DNA from 3 places in the Pseudazoarcus sp. NS36 genome. Region 2 is predicted to be linked to each of the others. Evidence: riboswitches for the same ligand, from Rfam matches in the RefSeq annotation. Region 2 holds a riboswitch; each other region holds the start of a gene.
What was found. A riboswitch is a leader RNA that binds a small molecule or an ion and turns the genes downstream of it on or off. The one in region 2 is predicted to bind cobalamin.

Region 1 (6,583 bases), on a different contig from region 2:
CGAACTGCACCACGCCAGCGCGCATGCCATGACCCAGCGCGCGCGCCAGCACGCCAAAGGCCGCGCTGGATTTGCCCTTGCCGTTGCCGGTGTTCACCAGCAGCAGGCCGCGCTCCTCAGTGGCCTTGGCGATGCTGGCGTCGATGACTTGCTTCTTGCGCTTCATGCGCTCGTTGTGACGTTGGTTGCGTTCGGTTTCGTCGCTCATGAATGCTCCGGTAAAACAGAAAAAAACGGGGGTCAGCGCGGCACGAAGATGCGCCGGCCGGCGTGTTCGAGGCAGTCCATCGGCTGCGAGAAGGCTTGCTCCAGCACGTCCGGGCGCAGCACTTCGTCGCGCGCGCCGGCCAGCACCTGGCCACGGCCATCGAACAGCACGACATGGTCGGCCAGCCTTGCGGCGAGGTTGATGTCGTGCAGCACGGTGACCACCGCGCAGCCCTGCGAAGCGCGCTCGCGCAGCAGCTCCAGCGTGCTGATCTGGTGGTGCAGGTCGAGGTGGTTGGTGGGTTCGTCGAGCAGCATCAGGCGCGGGGCCTGCGCGAGCAGCGCGGCAATCGCAACGCGCTGGCGCTCGCCGCCGGACAGGGTCTGCACGTCACGCGCGGCAAAATCCAGCATGCCGGTCTCGCGCAGGGCGGCCTCGGCCACAGCAACGTCCTGCTCGCCCTCCCAACCCCAGCGTCCCAGATGCGGGTGACGGCCGACCAGCACGGTCTCCAGCACGCTGGACGGAAAGAGGTCTGGCTGCTGTTGCGGCAGATAACCGCGCAGAAGCGCCAGCTCGCGCGGCGGCCAGTCGGCCACGGCCCGACCGGCAATCGACAGTTGGCCGGCGGCAGGGGGCATCAGGCCAGCGAGCGTGCGCAGCAGCGTGGTCTTGCCCGCACCGTTGGGACCGAGCAAGACCAGCACCTCGCCGGCGCGCAGTTGCTGGCTGAAGGCGCAGCACAGCCAGCGCTCGCCCATGCGCAGCGCGAGTTGATCGATGTCGAGCAGGATGTCGCCGACCGCCATCAGCGCATCCGCCTGGAGAGCAGGAACAGGAACAGCGGCACACCGATCAGCGCAGTGAGCACGCCGACTGGCAGCTGGATGGGTGAGAGCACCGTGCGTGCGGCGGTGTCGGCAATGGTCAGCAGCGTGCCGCCCGCCAGCGCGGCGGCCGGCAACAGCACGCGCTGGTCGTTGCCGATGACCAGCCGCACCAGGTGCGGCACGATCAGCCCGACGAAGCCCACCGAGCCGATCATGGTGACCGACACGGCCGTGAGCATGGACGCCAGCGCGTACAGCAGATAGCGCAGCATGCGCACATCCACGCCCAGCGCACGGGCGCCGTCCTCACCGCGAGAGAGTACGTTGAGATCGCGCGCGAACGGCGCCAGCACCACCAGCGCCACGCCCAGCACCACCAGCGCCGGCCAAGGTTGCGTGGCACCGCTGGCGTCGCCCATCAACCAGAACAGCATGGAATACACGCGGGTGTCGGTGGCGAGTGACAGCATCAGCGACACCAGCGCGCCGCAACCGGCGGCCACCACCACGCCGGTGAGCAGCAAGCGCGTCTGCGTCCACGAGCCATCGCCGTGCGCCAGCCCGAACACCAGCAACATGGCACCCAGGGCTCCGGCGAAGGCCGCGCCGTCGACCATCCATGGCGCCAGGCCGATCATCATCGCGAACAATGCGCCGACCGCCGCGCCGCCGGAAATGCCGAGAATGTAGGGGTCCGCCAGCGGGTTGCGCAGCAGCACCTGCATCAGCGCACCGGCCAGCGCCAGAAGGCCGCCGCAGGCAAACACGGCAATGGCGCGCGGCAGGCGCAAGTGACGCACGACATCGGATTCGATACCCGTGCCCGAGCCGAACAGCGCAGCCATGGCGGCCAACGGGGTAACGGCGAACTCACCGGCGGTAAGCGCCCACAGCACCGCGCCCACGCCGGACAGCGCGAGCGCGGCAAGAATGATCCGCAGACGGATGCGCCCGGACATCAGACGCACGCCGCCTGCTCAGGCTCAGAACGAGACGCGCGCACCGATTCGCCACGTACGCGTGAAGTCGACCGGATAAACCGCGTCGTCGCGCACCCACAAGCCGTTTTCGCGCTCGAACAGATTGCTGACCGAGGCGAACAGCTCGACGTCGCGCGCGACGCGATGGCGGTAGGAGACATCGGTGGAGTGGTAGGCCTTCGTCTTCTGCGCATTGTTGTTGTCGAAGTCATTCGAGGCGTAGGCCTTGCTGCGCCAGCTGTGCGAGAGGTTGAGGTTGCCATTCTCGCCGACTTTGGCGTTGAGCGAGACCACCGCCGAATGCCGCGACACGCCCGGCAGGTTCTTGCCGTTGAAGGCGCCACCGCCGTCGTTCTCACGATCAATGATCGCGCGCGTCCAGGCGTAGTTCACGCCGGCCGTGAAGCGCTCGTTGATGCGCCAGGTGTCCTGCACCTCGATGCCGTACTTGTGCGAACGGTCGATGTTGGTGTTCGTGAAGGTGTTGGCGTTGTAGTAGATCTCGTCATGCAGCTTCGCGTGAAAAGCCGTGACCTTCAGGCGGTTGGCGGGCGTCACGTGGTTGAAGCCGACGTTGAGCGTGCGCACGCGCGCCGGGTCGATGAAGGCGTTGAAGCCACCGCCCCAGACGAAAAAGCGGTCCACGTCGGGCGCCTGGAAGGCCGAGTTGTAGTTGGCGAACACCGACCACGCGTCGTCGACGCGGTAGTTCACGCCGATATCCCAGGCCGACAGCTTGTGGTCATCCTTGTCTGCCGCGCCGACATCCGGGCGGTAGGCGTACTTCACGCGCTCACTGCGCCAGCCGGCCGAAACCAGGAAGCGGTCGAACTCGTACTGCCCCTGCACGAACCAGCCCAGGTTGTCCTTGTCGGTCTTGTTGTCGCTGCCGGTGCGGCGACCGTCGAAGGCCTGCAAGCCAGTCGTCAGCGCCAGACCGCCACGGCGGAATTTCAGCGCCACATCGGTGGAGTCATAGTCGTAATCGGACGCGAAACCGGAGGCGAACACCGACTCCTTATCCTCGCGCGAGTGGCGCAGGCTCAGCGTCAGCTCACGGCTAAGGTCGAACTCAGCGCCGGCCTGCCAGTAGTCGGAGTTGAAATCCTGCTGGGTGTAGGGGTCAGGGACAAGGGTGAAGGGGTTAGGCGTATCGTTGTACTGCGCAGGGTCTTCGTCAAACTGCGCCTGAGTCAGGTCACCTGGGTAGCGCGTGTCGATGCGCGTCTTGCCCGCATCAAAGCTCAAGCGCAAGCGGTCCACCGGCTTGCCGCTGAGGCTGAGCTGCCACGAATCGGACTCCGATTCATCGCGGTGGCCGGTCACATCCTTCTTGCTGAAGCCGTCGTGATCGGTCTTTTCGGCGCTGGCCGAGATCGCGAAACGTCCAAGGTCGATGCCTGCGGAAGCGCTTAACCCGCTCGCACCATGGCTGCCGACATAGCCTTCTAGCGTCACACCGGTGCGCGCACGTGTGTAGATCTGGATGGTGCCGGCCATGGCGCCATCGCCGTACATCACCGAGCCGCTGCCCTTGGTGATCTCGATGCGCTCGATGTCGCCCAGCGATACCGAGCCGAGCAGCTGCGGCACCATGTCGATGTTGTTCAGGCGGCGGCCATTCACGCTCACGACGATGTTCTGGTAGCCATCTCCGATGCCGTAGCCACGCATGTCGATGGCCGGCGTGAAACGGTTGCCGAAGTTAGGCATGACGTTCACCGAGGAATAGCGCGACAGGTATTCGGCCAGCGTGGCGGCGCCGGAACGTTCAATGTCGCGGCGGGTGTGCACCTCGGAGGCGTAGGGTGCGTCGACGTCGGCCATCTCGACGCCCGTTGCGGTCACCAGCACCGGGTCGAGTTTGGTGGAACGCTCTTCGGCGGAAACGGAAAACGGAAATACGGAGGCCACCGCGAGCGCGGCGAGCTTGATCTTGAACTGCATGGACAACTCCCTGACGGCCAGCCGTGCGTCCCCGCGCGGCAGAACCAGAACAAAACCGAAGATCCAGGGAGTGAGCAAACCGGGTCAAACAGGTCGCGCCGCCACCCCGCGGAACTTCGCCGATGTGTGGCAGGCCGGTATCCGGGCTCATGGGCTGGACGACACTGCATCGTCCGACGCATCGCCTTCCCGGACCGTAGTCCAGTGGCATTTTGACGCGCCTTGCTTCCACTTACCGTTGCGGGGGCAGCACAGGCATCGCGCGGAGGCATCCGTCGCTCACCTGTTTCCCGTTTACCCTTCGAGCATGAACTGCTGTCAGGCACCTGAAACACGTTCGCCCCTCGTGGGGCGAGCGCGCATGATAGCCTGAAACGCCGCGACCACTTGAGCCTGCATGAGTTCCCATCTGATTCTCGGCGGCGCCCGTTCGGGCAAGAGCCGCCACGCCGAACAGCTCGCCCGCGCCCATGGCGGGCCCGTCAGCGTCATCGTTACGGGCGAAGCGCTGGACGATGAGATGGCCGAGCGGATCCGCCGCCATCAGACCGATCGGCCCGCCGACTGGCGCACCGTCGAGGCGCCGCTGGCACTGGCCAATGCCCTGCAGAACGAAGCCGCCGAGGGGCGCGTGGTGATCGTCGACTGCCTGACGCTGTGGCTCGCCAACCTGCTCGGCGATGGCACCAGCGCGAACGAGCCCGCACTGGCGCGCGAGCGCGACGCGCTGCTGGCATTGCTGCCCACGCTGCCAGGAACGGTGCTGCTGGTGGCCAACGAGACCGGCCTCGGCCTAGTGCCGGAAACCCCTCTGGGCCGACGCTTTCGCGATGAAGCCGGCTGGCTCAATCAGGCCGTGGCAGCAGGCTGCGACAAGGTCAGCTTCATTGCGGCAGGACTGCCGCTGAGCCTCAAGGGCTGACTTTCAGCGCATCCAGGGCGGACCGCAACGGATCGTCCTGCGCCAGTCCGCCACCCCAGCCATCGCGGTGCACCAGCGAGCGCAGGTCCAGCCGCTGGCGCCAGCCGGCCCGCGCCAGCTCGGGTTCGGTCAGAAATTCATCCACATAGCCCAGACACAGATAGGCCAGCGGATAGACGCCGTCGGGCAGGCCCAGCAGTCCGGCCAGCTCGTCCGGGTCGATGATGCTGACCCAGCCCACCCCGACGCCCTCGGCGCGCGCCGCCAGCCACAGGTTCTGCACCGCCAGACAGGTGCTGAACAGATCGGTGTCGAGCATGCTGCTGCGACCCAGCACATGGGTGCCGCCACGCTTGCGGTCGCAGGTGATGCACAGGTTGAGCGGCGTTTCCAGAATGCCTTCGAGCTTGAGGCGGCGGTACAGCAAGCCGCGCTCGCCTTCATGCAGCGTAGCGGCGCGGGCGTTCTCGCGGTCAAAGCCGTCCTTCACGCGCTGACGCACGGCGCGGTCGGTGACCACCACGAAATCCCAGGGCTGCATGAAACCCACCGACGGCGCGTGATGCGCGGCCGCCAGCAGGCGGGCCAGCACCTCGTCCGGCAAGGGGTCGGGGCGGAACTGCGCGCGCACGTCGCGACGCTCGAAGATGGCGCGATATACGCCCTGCCGCTCGGCGTCGTTGAAACGATGGCTGTTGCCGTGATCGTCGTTCATGTGTGTGCCTGCGTCGCAGCCCGTTCGAAGAGCACGTCTTTTACTCCCCCTGCAGGCATGCGGACAAGGCCCGCCGCATCGTGAGCCGGCAGCGGCCGGTGCTACCATCCGCCGCTTCACCCCCCAACGCCGACCACCATGCCCTTCGAGATCCTGCCACTCGACCGCCGTCTCGCCCCCGCCCTGCAGGCGCGTATCGACGCCAAGACCAAACCGCTCGGCGCGCTCGGCCGCATCGAGGGACTGGCGCTGCAACTCGGGCTGATCCAGAACACCACCGAACCGAGCCTGTGCAATGCGCAGATGCTGGTGTTCGCTGGCGACCATGGCGCAGTCAAGGCCGGCATCTCGGCCTACCCGCAGGACGTGACCTGGCAGATGGTCGAGAACTTCCTCGCCGGCGGTGCGGCCATCAACGTGTTCTCGCGGCTGGCCGGGCTGCAGCTGTCGGTGGTGGACGCCGGCGTGGCGCACAATTTTGGCCCGCGCGAAGGGCTGATCGACGCCAAGCTCGCGCACGGCACGGCCAACTACCTTGAAACCCGCGCCATCGAACCGGAGGTCCTCGAAGCCGCACTGGAGCGTGGTCGCCAGCTCGCCCACCAGGCCGCGGCGGCCGGCAGCAATGCGCTCGGCCTGGGCGAGATGGGCATCGGCAACACGGCTTCGGCCTCGCTGCTGACGCACTGCCTCACCGGCCTGCCGCTGGAGCGCATCACCGGCCGCGGCGCCGGGCTGGATGATGCCGGCGTGATACGCAAACGTGCTTTGCTCGAACAGGCCTTGAGGCGCGGCGGCCGCCCGACCAACCCGTATGACGCATTGATGCAATACGGCGGCTTCGAGATCGCGATGATGGCCGGCGCCATGCTCGGCGCCGCCGAAAAGCGCATGGTCATCGTCGTCGACGGCTTCATCGTCACCGCCGCGCTGCTCGCGGCGCAGGGCATCGTGCCCGAGGTGCTCGACTACTGCGTGTTC
Region 2 (6,583 bases):
CTCGGGCGTGCCGGTGCTGAAGTTGGGGTCGGTCAGCGTGTCGATGAACGGGATCAGGAAGTCGTCCTTGGCGCGGATGCTGTCGACCTCATGGTAGGCGTTGAAGATCTCGCCCTCATCCAGCCCCAGGCTCTCGACGATGTACTGGTAGGCGTGGGTGTGAATGGCCTCCTCGAAGGCCTGACGCAGCAAATACTGGCGGCACTCGGGCGCAGTGATGTGGCGGTAGGTGCCGAGCACGATATTGTTGGCCGCCAGCGAATCGGCCGTGACAAAAAAGCCGAGGTTGCGCTTGACGATCAGACGCTCGTCGGGGGTCAGTGCGTTGGGGTCTTTCCACTGCGCGATATCGCGCTGCATCGAGACTTCCTGCGGCATCCAGTGGTTGGCGCAACCGGCCAGATACTTGTCCCACGCCCAGTGGTACTTGAACGGCACGAGCTGGTTCACGTCGGTGGCGCCGTTGATGGCGCGCTTGTCGGAGGCGCGCACGCGCTGGCTCTCGTGTGCGGCGGTGGCTGTCAGTGCCGGAGTCGGGCTGGGGGCTTGCGGCGTAGCCGGCGCGGCGGCGATGTTGTCTTCAAAATCGAGCATGTCTTGTCCTTGTCTTGTGGCGTGTGCAGAGCGGCTTACTGGCAGGCTTCGCAGTCAGGATCGTCGATGGCGCAGAACTTGGGCTCACCGACCTGGGCGGTAGCGACCGCCGCAACGGTGGCCGCTACGGCGTTCAGCTCCCCACCGCTGCCGGTGGATTTCTCGGCCGAAGTCGCACCCAGCGAACGCAGGTAGTAGGTGGTCTTGAGGCCGCGCGTCCACGCCAGCATGTAGGTGTCGTGCAGCTTCTTGCCCGAGGCGCCGGCCACATAGATGTTCAGCGACTGCGCCTGGTCGATCCACTTCTGGCGGCGCGCGGCGGCTTCCACCATCCACGCGGTGTCGATCTCGAAGGCCGTGGCGTAGAGCACACGCAGGTCTTCGGGTACGCGGTCGATCTTGCCCAGCGCGCCGTCGTAGTACTTGAGGTCGGAGATCATGACCTCGTCCCACAGGCCGCGCGCCTTGAGCTCGGCCACCAGCGATTCATTGACCACCGTGAATTCGCCCGACAGGTTGGATTTCACGTACAGGTTGCGGTACTCCGGCTCGATGCTGGCCGACACGCCGACGATGTTGGCGATGGTCGCGGTCGGGGCAATGGCGATGCAGTTGGAGTTGCGCATGCCGTACTGCGTGATGCGGGCACGCAGACCCTCCCAGTCGAGCGCGCTGGAGCGGTCCAGCTCGACCGGCACACCGCGCTCACGTTCCAGCAGGTCGACCGAATCGAGCGGCAGCACGCCCTTGTCCCACAGGCTGCCGCGGAAGGTCGAATAGGCGCCGCGCTCGCGCGCCAGTTCGTTGGAAGCGCTGTAGGCCTGATAGGCGATGGCCTCCATCGAACGGTCTGCAAAGTCGACCGCTTCCTGCGAGGCGTAGGCAATGCCCAGTTTGTGCAGGCAATCCTGGAAACCCATGATGCCCATGCCGACCGGGCGGTGACGCAGGTTGGAATTGCGCGCCTTGCCGACCGCGTAGAAGTTGATGTCGACGACGTTGTCGAGCATGCGGATGGCGGTCTTGATGGTGCGTGCCAGCTTCTCGTGGTCGAGCTGGCCATCCTTGAGGTGCGCGACCATGTTCACCGAGCCGAGGTTGCACACGGCGATCTCGGTGTCCGAGGTGTTCAGCGTGATTTCCGTGCACAGATTGGAGCTATGCACCACGCCGACGTGCTGCTGCGGCGAGCGCAGGTTGCACGGGTCCTTGAAGGTGATCCACGGGTGGCCGGTCTCGAACAGCATCGACAGCATGCGGCGCCACAGTTGCACGGCCGGCACACGCTTGTGATGGCGGATTTCGCCGGCGTCCGCCTTGGCTTCATAGGCGGTGTAGGCGGCTTCGAATTTCTGCCCGAAAAGGTCGTGCAGGTCGGGCACGTCGGCCGGCGAGAACAGCGTCCATTGGCCGTCTTCGCGCACGCGCTTCATGAAGAGGTCGGGAATCCAGTGCGCGGTGTTCATGTCGTGCGTGCGGCGGCGGTCGTCGCCGGTGTTCTTGCGCAGGTCGAGGAATTCCTCGATGTCGAGGTGCCAGGTCTCGAGATAGCCGCACACCGCGCCCTTGCGCTTGCCGCCCTGGTTCACCGCCACGGCGGTGTCATTGACGACCTTCAGGAACGGGATGACGCCCTGGCTCTTGCCGTTGGTGCCCTTGATGCGGCTCCCCAGTGAGCGCACCGGCGTCCAGTCGTTGCCCAGACCGCCGGCGAACTTCTGCAGCATGGCGTTTTCCTTGATGGCCTGGAAAATGCCGTCGAGGTCGTCGGACACGGTGGTGAGGTAACACGACGACAGTTGCGAGTGCATGGTGCCGGCGTTGAACAACGTCGGCGTGGAGCTCATGAAGTCGAAACGCGACAGCACTTCGTAGAACTCGATGGCGCGCGTTTCACGGTCGATCTCGCTGATTGCCAGACCCATAGCGACCCGCATGAAGAAGCACTGCGGCAGCTCGATGCGGCGCTCGTCGACGTGCAGGAAGTAGCGGTCATACAAGGTCTGCAGACCGAGGTAACCGAACTGCAGGTCGCGTGAAGCGTCCAGCGCGGCCGAGATGCGGGCCAGATCGAACTGTGCCAGTCGCGGATCGAGCAGACCGGCCTCAACGCCGATCTTCACGTAGGCCGGAAAGGCCTCGGCGTAGCGCGCGGCCATGTCACTCTGCGCCACTTCCTCGCCCAGCACTTCGAGACGGATCTGGTGCAGCTGCAGGCGCGCAGTGACGTAGTTGTAGCCCGGCTCGCGTTCGATCAGCGCACGCGCGGCCAGCACCAGCGCCTTGTGCACCTCGCCCAGCGGCATGCCGTCGTATAGATCGCGCATGGCGGCATCCACCACCGGCGCCGCGGTCACATCGGCCAGACCGATGCAGGCCTCCTCGACGATGCGCACCAGGCGCTCACGCTCCAGCGGCTCACGCCGACCGTCGATATCGACATGCAGCTCGGGCGCACTGCGCGGCGCTTCCAGCGCACGCTCGGCGGAGCGCTTCTCGCGGTACAGCACGTAGGCGCGCGCCACTTCCTGCTCACCGCCCCGCATCAGCGCAAGTTCGACCTGATCCTGGATGTCCTCGATGTGGATGGTGCCGCCATCAGGCTTGCGCCGTACCAGCGCGGCGACCACCACCTCGGTGAGCTGACCGACGACATCACGTACGCGCGTCGAGGACGCGCCATGACCGCCCTCGACCGCGAGAAAGGCCTTGCTCATGGCGACGGCGATCTTGCCCGGATTGAAATCCACCACCGAACCATTGCGGCGGATGACCTTGAAGGGTGGCAGGGAGAGGTCTAGCTGAGGGCGGTCCATGGGAGCTCCTGGAGTGTCGTGCGGGGAGCTCCGGACAAACGCGCAGCAACCGCCGGCCTCAAGGCGCGGCGGAATACGGTTGTCGGACGGACAAGAGAGATGGTGTAAGCCATGTCCTCGCCGGGGCACCCCGCCCCGATTGCATTGAAGGAAGTGGCAGCACGGCAGGTCTCCTGACTTCCGGGTCATGATCTGTCGCCGGCCTTCCCGGGGATACACCGAAGTGCAGGGCCCAGTGGCTTGGGGTGGTGACAGACTCGCCGGTTACAGTTGCGGGGGCAGTTCCGGCATTGAACCGGATTCCCTTTTCATGCCCGGCCGTGGAGCCGGGCAACCGTGAAGCTGGATTGGATTCTGGATTCGGAAACGGAGGAGGTCAAGCGCGGTTACACACTACCCCTAGTAGGTTGTGTGCAAAAAACTACTACATGCTGCGGCCGAAGCTACCGTCGCTGCGGGTGCGGCCGATGCGCATCACTTCGGGAACACGACGCACTGCACGCATCACTGTGGCCAGATGCATGCGGTCACGCACCTGGATGGTGATGTTGAGCGCGATGTACACGCCCTGCTCGTTGTCCATCGTGACGTTCTGGATGTTGCAGTCTTCTTCGGCGATCGCGCTGGCAACGCGCGCGAGAACACCGCGACCTTCGCGCGTGATGATCTTGAGCGTGACCTCGAAGGAACGCTCGTGTGCCGGCTCCCACTCGACATCCACCCAGCGGCCTCGGTCGCCGCGCACCTTGGCCACCGCGGTGCAGTCGTGGCGGTGCACTTCCAGCCCCTTGCCCTTGCGGATGACACCGATGATCGGGTCGCCCGGAATCGGCTGGCAGCAGGTGCCGAACTGCACCGCGATGCCTTCGGCACCGCTGATCTGGATCGGCGAGATGGACTTGGGCTTGATGACGTCGGGGCGGCCGGATTCCTGCTCCTGCGCCTGCACCAGACGGCGCGCGACGATGACCGGCAGGCGCTTGCCCAGACCGATCTCGGAATAGACCTCTTTCTTGCTCTTGACCCCGCGATCCTTGAGGAAGCGGTCCCACGCGAAGGTACTGATCTGGCCCAGCGCCAGACCATGCGGGCGCAGGGCCTGATTGAGCAGGCGCTCGCCCAGCGCAACCGACTCTTCATTGTGGGCGTTCTTCAGGAAGTGACGGATCTGCGCACGCGCCTTGCCGGTGCGCACATACGACAGCCAGGCCGGGTTAGGATTGGCGTGCGCGGCGGTGATGATCTCGACCTGATCGCCGTTGTGCAGCTCGGTGCGCAGCGGCATCAGATCGGCGTTGATGCGGCAGGCTACGCAACGGTTGCCGATGTCGGTGTGCACGGCGTAGGCGAAGTCCACCGGCGTCGAGCCGCGCGGCATGGACAGGATCTTGCCCTGCGGCGTGAACACATAGACCTCACCCGGGAACAGGTCGATCTTGACGTGTTCGAGGAACTCGGTGGCCTCGGCCGAGGTGTGCTGCAACTCCAGCAGCGACTGCAGCCAGTTGTGCGTGCGCTGCTCCAACTCGGTGAGGGTCTTCTCGTCGTCCTTGTACAGCCAGTGCGAGGCCACGCCGGCATCGGCGATATGGTGCATCTCGGCGGTGCGCACCTGGATTTCGATGGGCGTGCCGAATGGGCCGATCAGCGTCGTGTGCAGCGACTGATAGCCGTTGGCCTTGGGAATCGCGATGTAGTCCTTGAACTTGCCCGGCACCGGTTTATAGAGCGAATGCAGCGCGCCGATGGCGACATAGCAGGTCTGCACGTCCGGCACGATGACGCGGAAGCCGTAGATGTCGAGCACCTGCGAGAACGACAGGTTCTTCTCGACCATCTTGCGGTAGATCGAGAACAGGTTCTTCTCGCGCCCGAAGATGTCGGCGGCGATGCCCCACTGCGGCAGGCGTTCTTCCAGCGCCTTGAGCACCTTGCCGACGACCTCGCGGCGGTTGCCGCGCGCGGCCCTGACAGCCCGGTCGAGCACACGGAAACGCATCGGGTACTTGTGCTCGAACGACAGCTCCTGCAACTCGCGGTAGAGCGTGTTGAGGCCCAGCCGGTTGGCGATCGGCGCGTAGATGTCGAGCGTTTCGGTGGCGATGCGTCGACGCTTGTCCGGACGTACGTGGTCGAGCGTGCGCATGTTGTGCAGACGGTCGGCCAGCTTGATCAGGATCACCCGCAGATCGTTGGCCATGGCCAGCAGCATCTTGCGGAAGTTCTCGGCCTGCGCTTCCTTGCGCGAGCGGAATTCGACCTTGTCGAGCTTGGACAGGCCATCCACCAGCTCGGCGGAGACCTTGCCGAAACGACCGGCGATCTCCTGCTTGGAAATGTGGGTGTCCTCCATTACGTCATGGAGGAGCGCTGCGATCAGCGCCTGCGCGTCGAGCCGCCAGTCGGCGATGATGTCCGCGACTGCAACCGGGTGCGAGATGTAGGGGTCACCGCTGCTGCGGAACTGGCCCTGATGGGCGTCAGCCGAGAAATGGTAGGCAGCCTCGATGAGGCCGATATCCTCGGACTTCAGATAGGTTTCGAGCTTGGCCTTGAGCCGGCCGAAATCAAGCGACAGCACGCTCGACGAGGGGGGGCTGAACGGTTCCTTGGGCAGCGGGGCCACATCGGTCGCGATAGCCATGAGCCTACCCCCGCTGCAACCAGGGCATACATGCGCACACTGCCGCCTTGCGCCGGCAGTGTCGGTCAACGCTTACGTTCGCATGCCCTGAGTTCAAAAACCCTCCCCGGAGAATCAGGCCTGGCCGCGGTTGAGCACCTCAAGCCCGACCTTGCCGTCGGCGATCTCGCGCAATGCGATGACCGTCGCCTTCTCCTTGCCGTATTTCTCGGCCTCGATCATGGGGCTGGCGCCGACCGTGAGCTGACGCGCACGGAAAGTGGCAGCCAGCGTGAGCTGGAAGCGGTTCGGGATCTGCTTCAGACAATCTTCAACGGTAATACGGGCCATGATCAATCCTGCTCAAGAAATTCAATGTAACGCGAATGCCGCGCCCGCTGCCGCGCACAACGCAGCCGCGAAGCGCGGACGATGGCCACGAGGTCGCCAATGGCGTCCTCGAGGACATCATTGAGTATAACGTAGTCAAACTCTCCCACATGGCGCATCTCGCCACGCGCACCCAGCAAACGCCGGGCAATCACGTCGT
Region 3 (5,625 bases), on a different contig from region 2:
AGGGCCTGCCGGCCGAGGTGCTGCTGGCCACCGGCGACGCGCTCGCCATTGCGCTGGTCGAGCATGCCCGCGCCTGCGAGGAGGCACACGATGGGCAGTAGCAAGAAGGTCACCGTCGGGTACCGGTACTTCGCGGACGTGCTGATGGGCTTCTCGCGCATGCCGTGCGACGCGTGGCGCGCCATCAAGATCGGCGGCCGCGAGGCCTGGAGCGGCAACCTGACCGGCAACGGCGTCATCGACATCAACAAGCCCAACCTGTTCGGCGGAGACGCTGGCGCGGGCGGCGTGGTGGGCAAACTGCACGTGATGTTCGGCGCGCCGGACCAGGCGCGCAACAGCGCGGTGGTGGCGGCCTTCGGGCCGCTGACGAGTGCGCTGCGCCACGTCAATACGGCCTTCTTCACCGGCCAGCTGTGCGCCATCAACCCCTACCCGGAGCCGTGGATGGTGCAGCGGACCACCATCCTCAAGGGCTGGCAGAACGACGAGGCGTGGTATCCCGCGCGGGCAGTGGTGGCCCCCGACGGGTTGCCTGTGCCGGCGATGAACCCCGCCCACATCCTGGTCAAGGCCATGACGCTGCGCGACGTGGGCGGCGGCCAGCCGATGAGCCGTCTCGATCTGGACGGCAGTTTCACCGCTGCGGCCGATGCGCTGCATGCCGAGGGCTTCGGGCTGTGCCTGCGCTGGAACACGCGGGTGAGCGTGGGCGAGTTCCTGCAACAGGTGTGCGACCACATTGCCGCCAGCCTGTATGTGTCGCGCCGCACCGGTCTGGTAACGCTCGCGCTGGCCCGCGGGGATTACGATGTCGATGATCTGGCGTTGTTTACCTTCGAGACGGGGCTGCTCGAAATTGAGGAGGCCGACAGTCCGGCCGGCGCGGGCGCGGTGAATGAGGTCGTGGTCGAGTGGCGCGATCCGGTGACCAACGAGACGCGCTCGACCGGCTGGCGCAACACGGCGGCCATCGCCGCCTACGGTCGGCGCAGCGAAACCATCCAGATGCCGGGCCTGCCCACGGCGCAGCTTGCCGCCCGGGTGGCCGCCCGCGAGGGCGAGCTGCGCGGCTCGGGCCTCAAGCGTTACAAGCTGGCCTTTGACCGGCGTGCGCGCGACATTACGCCGGCTGGCGTGTTCAGGATTTCCGCGCCGCAGCTGGGCATCGGCGAGGTGGTGCTGCGGGCGGTCAAGGTCGAGGACGGCGGGCTCGAAGACGGCGTGATCCGCATCACCGCCGTGCAGGACGTCTTCGGGATGGACAGCACTACCTATGTGGGCGTGCAGGAAAGCACCCACGTGATTCCTGACCGCAGTGCGGTGCCACCGGCCGCGCGGGCGCTACTTGAGGCCAACTGGCGCGAGTTGGCCGCGCGGCTGAGTGCTCAGGATCTGGCTGCAATCGATGACAACAGCAGCGCCATGACGTCGGTGGCGGCCCGACCCACGCCGCTCGCATTCAATTACACCCTGCTGGCGCGCGTGGGCAGCAACCCGTTTGAGGCGGTGGGTACCGGGGAATGGTGCCCTTCGGCCGTGCTCGCCGCACCGGTCGGGGTGATGGCCGAGGCCATGATCATCGTCTCGGGGCTGGACCTGGACCTCGTTGAGCCGGGCGAAGCGGCGCTGCTCGGCACCGAATGGTGCCGCGTTGAGGCCATTGACCCGGCCGCAGGCACGCTCACGCTGGCGCGTGGTTGCGCGGACACGCCGCCGCGGCCGTGGCCGGCCGGCACGCGCGTCTGGTTTACCGATGCCGGCGCACTGGCCGTTGAACAGGAGTACCTGAGCGAGACCGTCAACGCCAAATTCCTGACCCATACCAGTTCCGATTCGCTCGACGAGGCGCTGGCAAACATCGACAGCATTACCCTGACCAACCGCCAGGCCAAGCCCTACGCGCCCGGCCGCCTGCGGCTCAACGGGCAGGCCTATCCGACCGCGCTGGAGGCCGAGGCGCTGCAGATCGAGTGGGCGCACCGCAACCGGGTGCAGCAGGCTGACCAGCTCATCGATGAGGCGCTGGGTAGCGTCACACCGGAAGACGGCACGACCTATACCGTAGTGGTCGAACAGCCGCCCGGCACCGTCTTTGCCACCCAGACCGGGATCACCGGCACCGCCGCCGCGCCCGTGGCGCCGGCCAGCGGCACCGTGCGCGTGAGCGTTACCGCCCACCGCGACGGGCTGGCGTCCTGGTCGGCCGCGCGCCACGACTTTGACTGGACCTACATCGCCCCCACCTTCGCGGAGCGCCTGCCCACCGCCTTCTCCCAGAGCAGCGTCTACGGCGCCCTGACCGCCACCACCACCAACATGCGAGACGGCGACGGCGCCACCGGCGCCGGCACGGCCAGCACCGGGTGGATCGAAGCGGATCTGGGCGCCCCGGCGGCTGTGTCGCGCGTGCTCGTGGCCGGCGGCAACATGCCCGGCTGGGGCGCCGTTGCAACCTACCTCAACACCGCGACGCTGCAGTACTACGACGGGGCGAACTGGGTCACCGTGCTGACCATCTCAGGCGTGACCGACAGCGGCGCGAATCGCGAGAAGGCTTTTGACTTTACCGAGGTCGTGGCCCAGCGCTGGCGGCTGTACAAGACCGTCTATCTGGCAACGACCGAGTTCCGCCTGTTCGGGGCGGTGTGAAAGACGGGCGGCGTGCCTAGGTGTTAGCGCACCTCGACACGCCCCCAACCTGCAGACAGGGGCTGCAAGCCAGGCAAGGCCCGCCGCTCTCGCGAGAGCGTGCCAAGCCTACCATTTGAAAAGGGCTTGCAATGGATGAAATACGCTGCGGCAACTGCCGTCGACTGCTCGGCCGTGGCCAGGCGGTGAAGCTGCAAATCAAGTGCCCGCGCTGCGGGTGCATGAATCAGTTCTTTGATAACCCGAAGGCCATCGAGCCTCCCCCTCGCGCGACGCGATCGCCGGACAAAGGAGAGCAACATGGCAGGCCCAATCATCCCCTGGATCGGCGGTAAGCGCCGCCTCGCAAAGCACATCATCCCGGTGATGCCAGCGCACACTTGCTACGTCGAACCATTCGCGGGCGGCGCCGCACTGTATTTCATGAAGCCCCCGGTCAAGGCCGAGGTGCTCAACGACATCAACGGCGACCTCGTCAATCTGTACCGCGTCGTGAAGCACCACCTCGACGCCTTCGTTCAGGAGTTCCGGTGGTCGCTGACCAGCCGGCAGATGTTCGACTGGGCAAAGCATGCCGCACCCGCCACCCTGACCGACATACAGCGCGCCGCTCGGTTCTACTATCTTCAGCGCCTGGCATTCGGCGCCAAGATATCCGGGCAGACATTCGGCACCGCCACCACGGCCGGGGCGCGGTTCAACCTGACTCGGGTTGAGGAGGATCTGTCGGCAGCGCACCTCCGGCTGTCACAGACCACCATCGAGCACCTTCCGTGGGCGGTCTGCATCGAGCGATACGACCGCCCACACACGCTGTTCTACCTCGACCCCCCGTACTGGGGAACCGAGGGTTACGGCGTCGAGTTCGGCCTCGACAACTATCAGCGGATGGCCGAGGTGGCCAAGTCGATCAAGGGCCGCATGCTCATTTCCGTCAACGACATCCCCGAGATGCACCGGGCGTTCGCCGGCCTGCACATCGAGCGCCTGGCCATCCGCTACACAGTCGGAGGCAACGGACGGTCGGGCACGTCGAGCGAGCTGCTCATACGCAACTGGTAGACGAGCAAACGACAAGGCCGGCATCAGCCGGCCTTTCGTGTCGCGCAAAATTCTTGTGTACTGTGCAACTCACGGCGCGGCCATTTATCTCGCTTCACGAGCCGCATTTATCGCGGCGCGCTTTATTCGGCTCTGCCGTGCTGACCATCACCGCCCGCCCGGACAGGCACAGCACGCGCGCGCCGGTCAGCAAGTCCTCGGCAAACAGTTGCGCTTCCACGGTTACCGAACGCTCGCCCACGCGTTCAACCCGCCCCAGGCATTCGGTCAGGCTGCCGGCGGGTACCGGCGCATGAAACTGCAACTCGCGCAGCGAGGCCGTCACCAGAGGCCCGCGCAGCGCCTTGCTGCCCAGGATGAAGGCCAGCTTGTCGAGCATCGACAAGGCCGCGCCGCCAAACAGTGTGCCATGGTGATTGCATTGATCCGGCAACACCAGATCGGTCAGGGAAAGCGTCAGGGGAGAAGACATGAAAGGCTCCGGTTGAAGGCGGAGCCGCAAACGGGAACGCGCGCTCCCACGCAAGCGTGGCAACGCAGCCTTCTCGCCAGGGACACCCCGCCCGAACGTGGTTGAAGAATGGCTCCGGGCAGGTCTCCTGACTCTCGGCTTCGCGTTGCACGCCGCCTTCCCGGAAGCTTCCAGTGGCAGATTGGCGTACGACTTGCCGATTACAGTTGCGGGGGCAGTTCCGGCTTGCGGGCGAAGTGCCCGTCACCGGATTCTCTTTTCATGCCCGCCGTGACGGCGGGCAACCTCGGAGTGGCGCAGATCATACCGGGTTGGAGTGCGCGGAGGGTTTTGTCGCACTTGTCTTGCAGGAGCCGTATTTCCGGAGACTTCCCGTAGGATGGTCCGGGCAAGCCGGGGTAAGGCGCCGCAACGGTATGGCAGGCGCCGGAGAAGTTTGGGCGATTGTTCGGATTGAAGCGTGCAACCGTCGGTAGGTCTTTGGCGACTCTGTGCACCTGTTCAGCGGGCTTGGCTCAGTGTCATCCGTTTCAGAGGTTGGTAGTGAAAAAGAAAATAATGACCAGGGTGTTGAAGAGCTCTTTCCGCGAGCCCTTCTGCAGAAACTTTGCCTACAACTACCTCCTCCGCAAGAACTCGGAGCACGCATCCTCCCGCGGTCATCGCATGGCTGTGTACGCCAACGACCTGATCGGGCTGTTCATCTACCTGAACGGTGTGCACGAAAAGGATGAAATCGAAGATCTCCTGCAGCTCATGGCTCTACTTGAGATCGATCTTTCTGCCGCTTCCGTGATCGACGCCGGAGCGAACATCGGAAACCATTCACTTGAGTTCGCCAGGCATTTCGCGAAGGTGCATGCCTTTGAGCCCAATCCGCATACATTCAAGTTGCTGAGCTTCAATGCCGGCTTCCGCCCGAACATTGCGGTGTTCAACCATGGGCTGTCAGACCAGGAAGAGGTCTTGCTGCTGTCGGAAAACATCGTGAATTACGGCGGGTCTTCGGCCGTACTGCCGGTCGACAGCGACTCTCGGGTACGAATTGAAGTCAAACGGCTGGACGATGTTGCGGAAGGGATCCGTGACGTCAGCCTGATCAAGATCGATGTAGAAGGCATGGAGCTCAATGTGCTGAAGGGCGCGGTCGAGACGATCCGCTTGCATCAGCCGATCATTGCCTTTGAACAGCACTCAACAGCGTTTATTGAAGGCGGAGAGACCGCCTCCATAAAATTCCTCAGAAGCCTTGGCTACGAGATGTGCGTGATCGAAACGGATCGAGACAGACAGTCGTGGATTTCAAGACGGCTCAGAAACGTATCCGAGCTTCTCTTCGGACGAAAGGATGTGCGCAGCATCGTGCTGGTGCCGGAGCTTGCCTGCGGCACGTACGACATGATCATTGCCTTGCCCGCAAAGCACGCTGCCAAGGTGAG

Region 1: it holds a riboswitch for cobalamin, as region 2 does, so the genes downstream of both, AC6H0R_RS05095 (TonB-dependent receptor) here and AC6H0R_RS05395 (ribonucleoside-diphosphate reductase subunit alpha) in region 2, are expected to answer to the same signal.
Region 3: it holds a riboswitch for cobalamin, as region 2 does, so the genes downstream of both, AC6H0R_RS13860 (acyl-CoA thioesterase) here and AC6H0R_RS05395 (ribonucleoside-diphosphate reductase subunit alpha) in region 2, are expected to answer to the same signal.

What each region holds. Positions count from the first base shown of each region.
Region 1 is NZ_BAAKJA010000002.1:404,157-410,739, forward strand. Features, by position in the region: gene cobO (cob(I)yrinic acid a,c-diamide adenosyltransferase) at 1-208, opposite strand, end outside; gene AC6H0R_RS05085 (ABC transporter ATP-binding protein) at 241-1,017, opposite strand; gene AC6H0R_RS05090 (FecCD family ABC transporter permease) at 1,017-1,997, opposite strand; gene AC6H0R_RS05095 (TonB-dependent receptor) at 2,022-3,965, opposite strand; cobalamin riboswitch at 4,081-4,310, opposite strand; gene cobU (bifunctional adenosylcobinamide kinase/adenosylcobinamide-phosphate guanylyltransferase) at 4,363-4,887, shown strand; gene bluB (5,6-dimethylbenzimidazole synthase) at 4,877-5,602, opposite strand; gene cobT (nicotinate-nucleotide--dimethylbenzimidazole phosphoribosyltransferase) at 5,741-6,583, shown strand, end outside.
Region 2 is NZ_BAAKJA010000003.1:34,230-40,812, forward strand. Features, by position in the region: gene AC6H0R_RS05390 (ribonucleotide-diphosphate reductase subunit beta) at 1-594, opposite strand, end outside; gene AC6H0R_RS05395 (ribonucleoside-diphosphate reductase subunit alpha) at 630-3,410, opposite strand; cobalamin riboswitch at 3,557-3,764, opposite strand; gene AC6H0R_RS05400 (RelA/SpoT family protein) at 3,835-6,054, opposite strand; gene rpoZ (DNA-directed RNA polymerase subunit omega) at 6,169-6,384, opposite strand; gene gmk (guanylate kinase) at 6,387-6,583, opposite strand, start outside.
Region 3 is NZ_BAAKJA010000009.1:147-5,771, reverse strand. Features, by position in the region: gene AC6H0R_RS13880 (hypothetical protein) at 1-101, shown strand, start outside; gene AC6H0R_RS13875 (hypothetical protein) at 91-2,652, shown strand; gene AC6H0R_RS13870 (Com family DNA-binding transcriptional regulator) at 2,784-2,987, shown strand; gene AC6H0R_RS13865 (DNA adenine methylase) at 2,953-3,714, shown strand; gene AC6H0R_RS13860 (acyl-CoA thioesterase) at 3,809-4,186, opposite strand; cobalamin riboswitch at 4,287-4,491, opposite strand; gene AC6H0R_RS13855 (FkbM family methyltransferase) at 4,730-5,625, shown strand, end outside.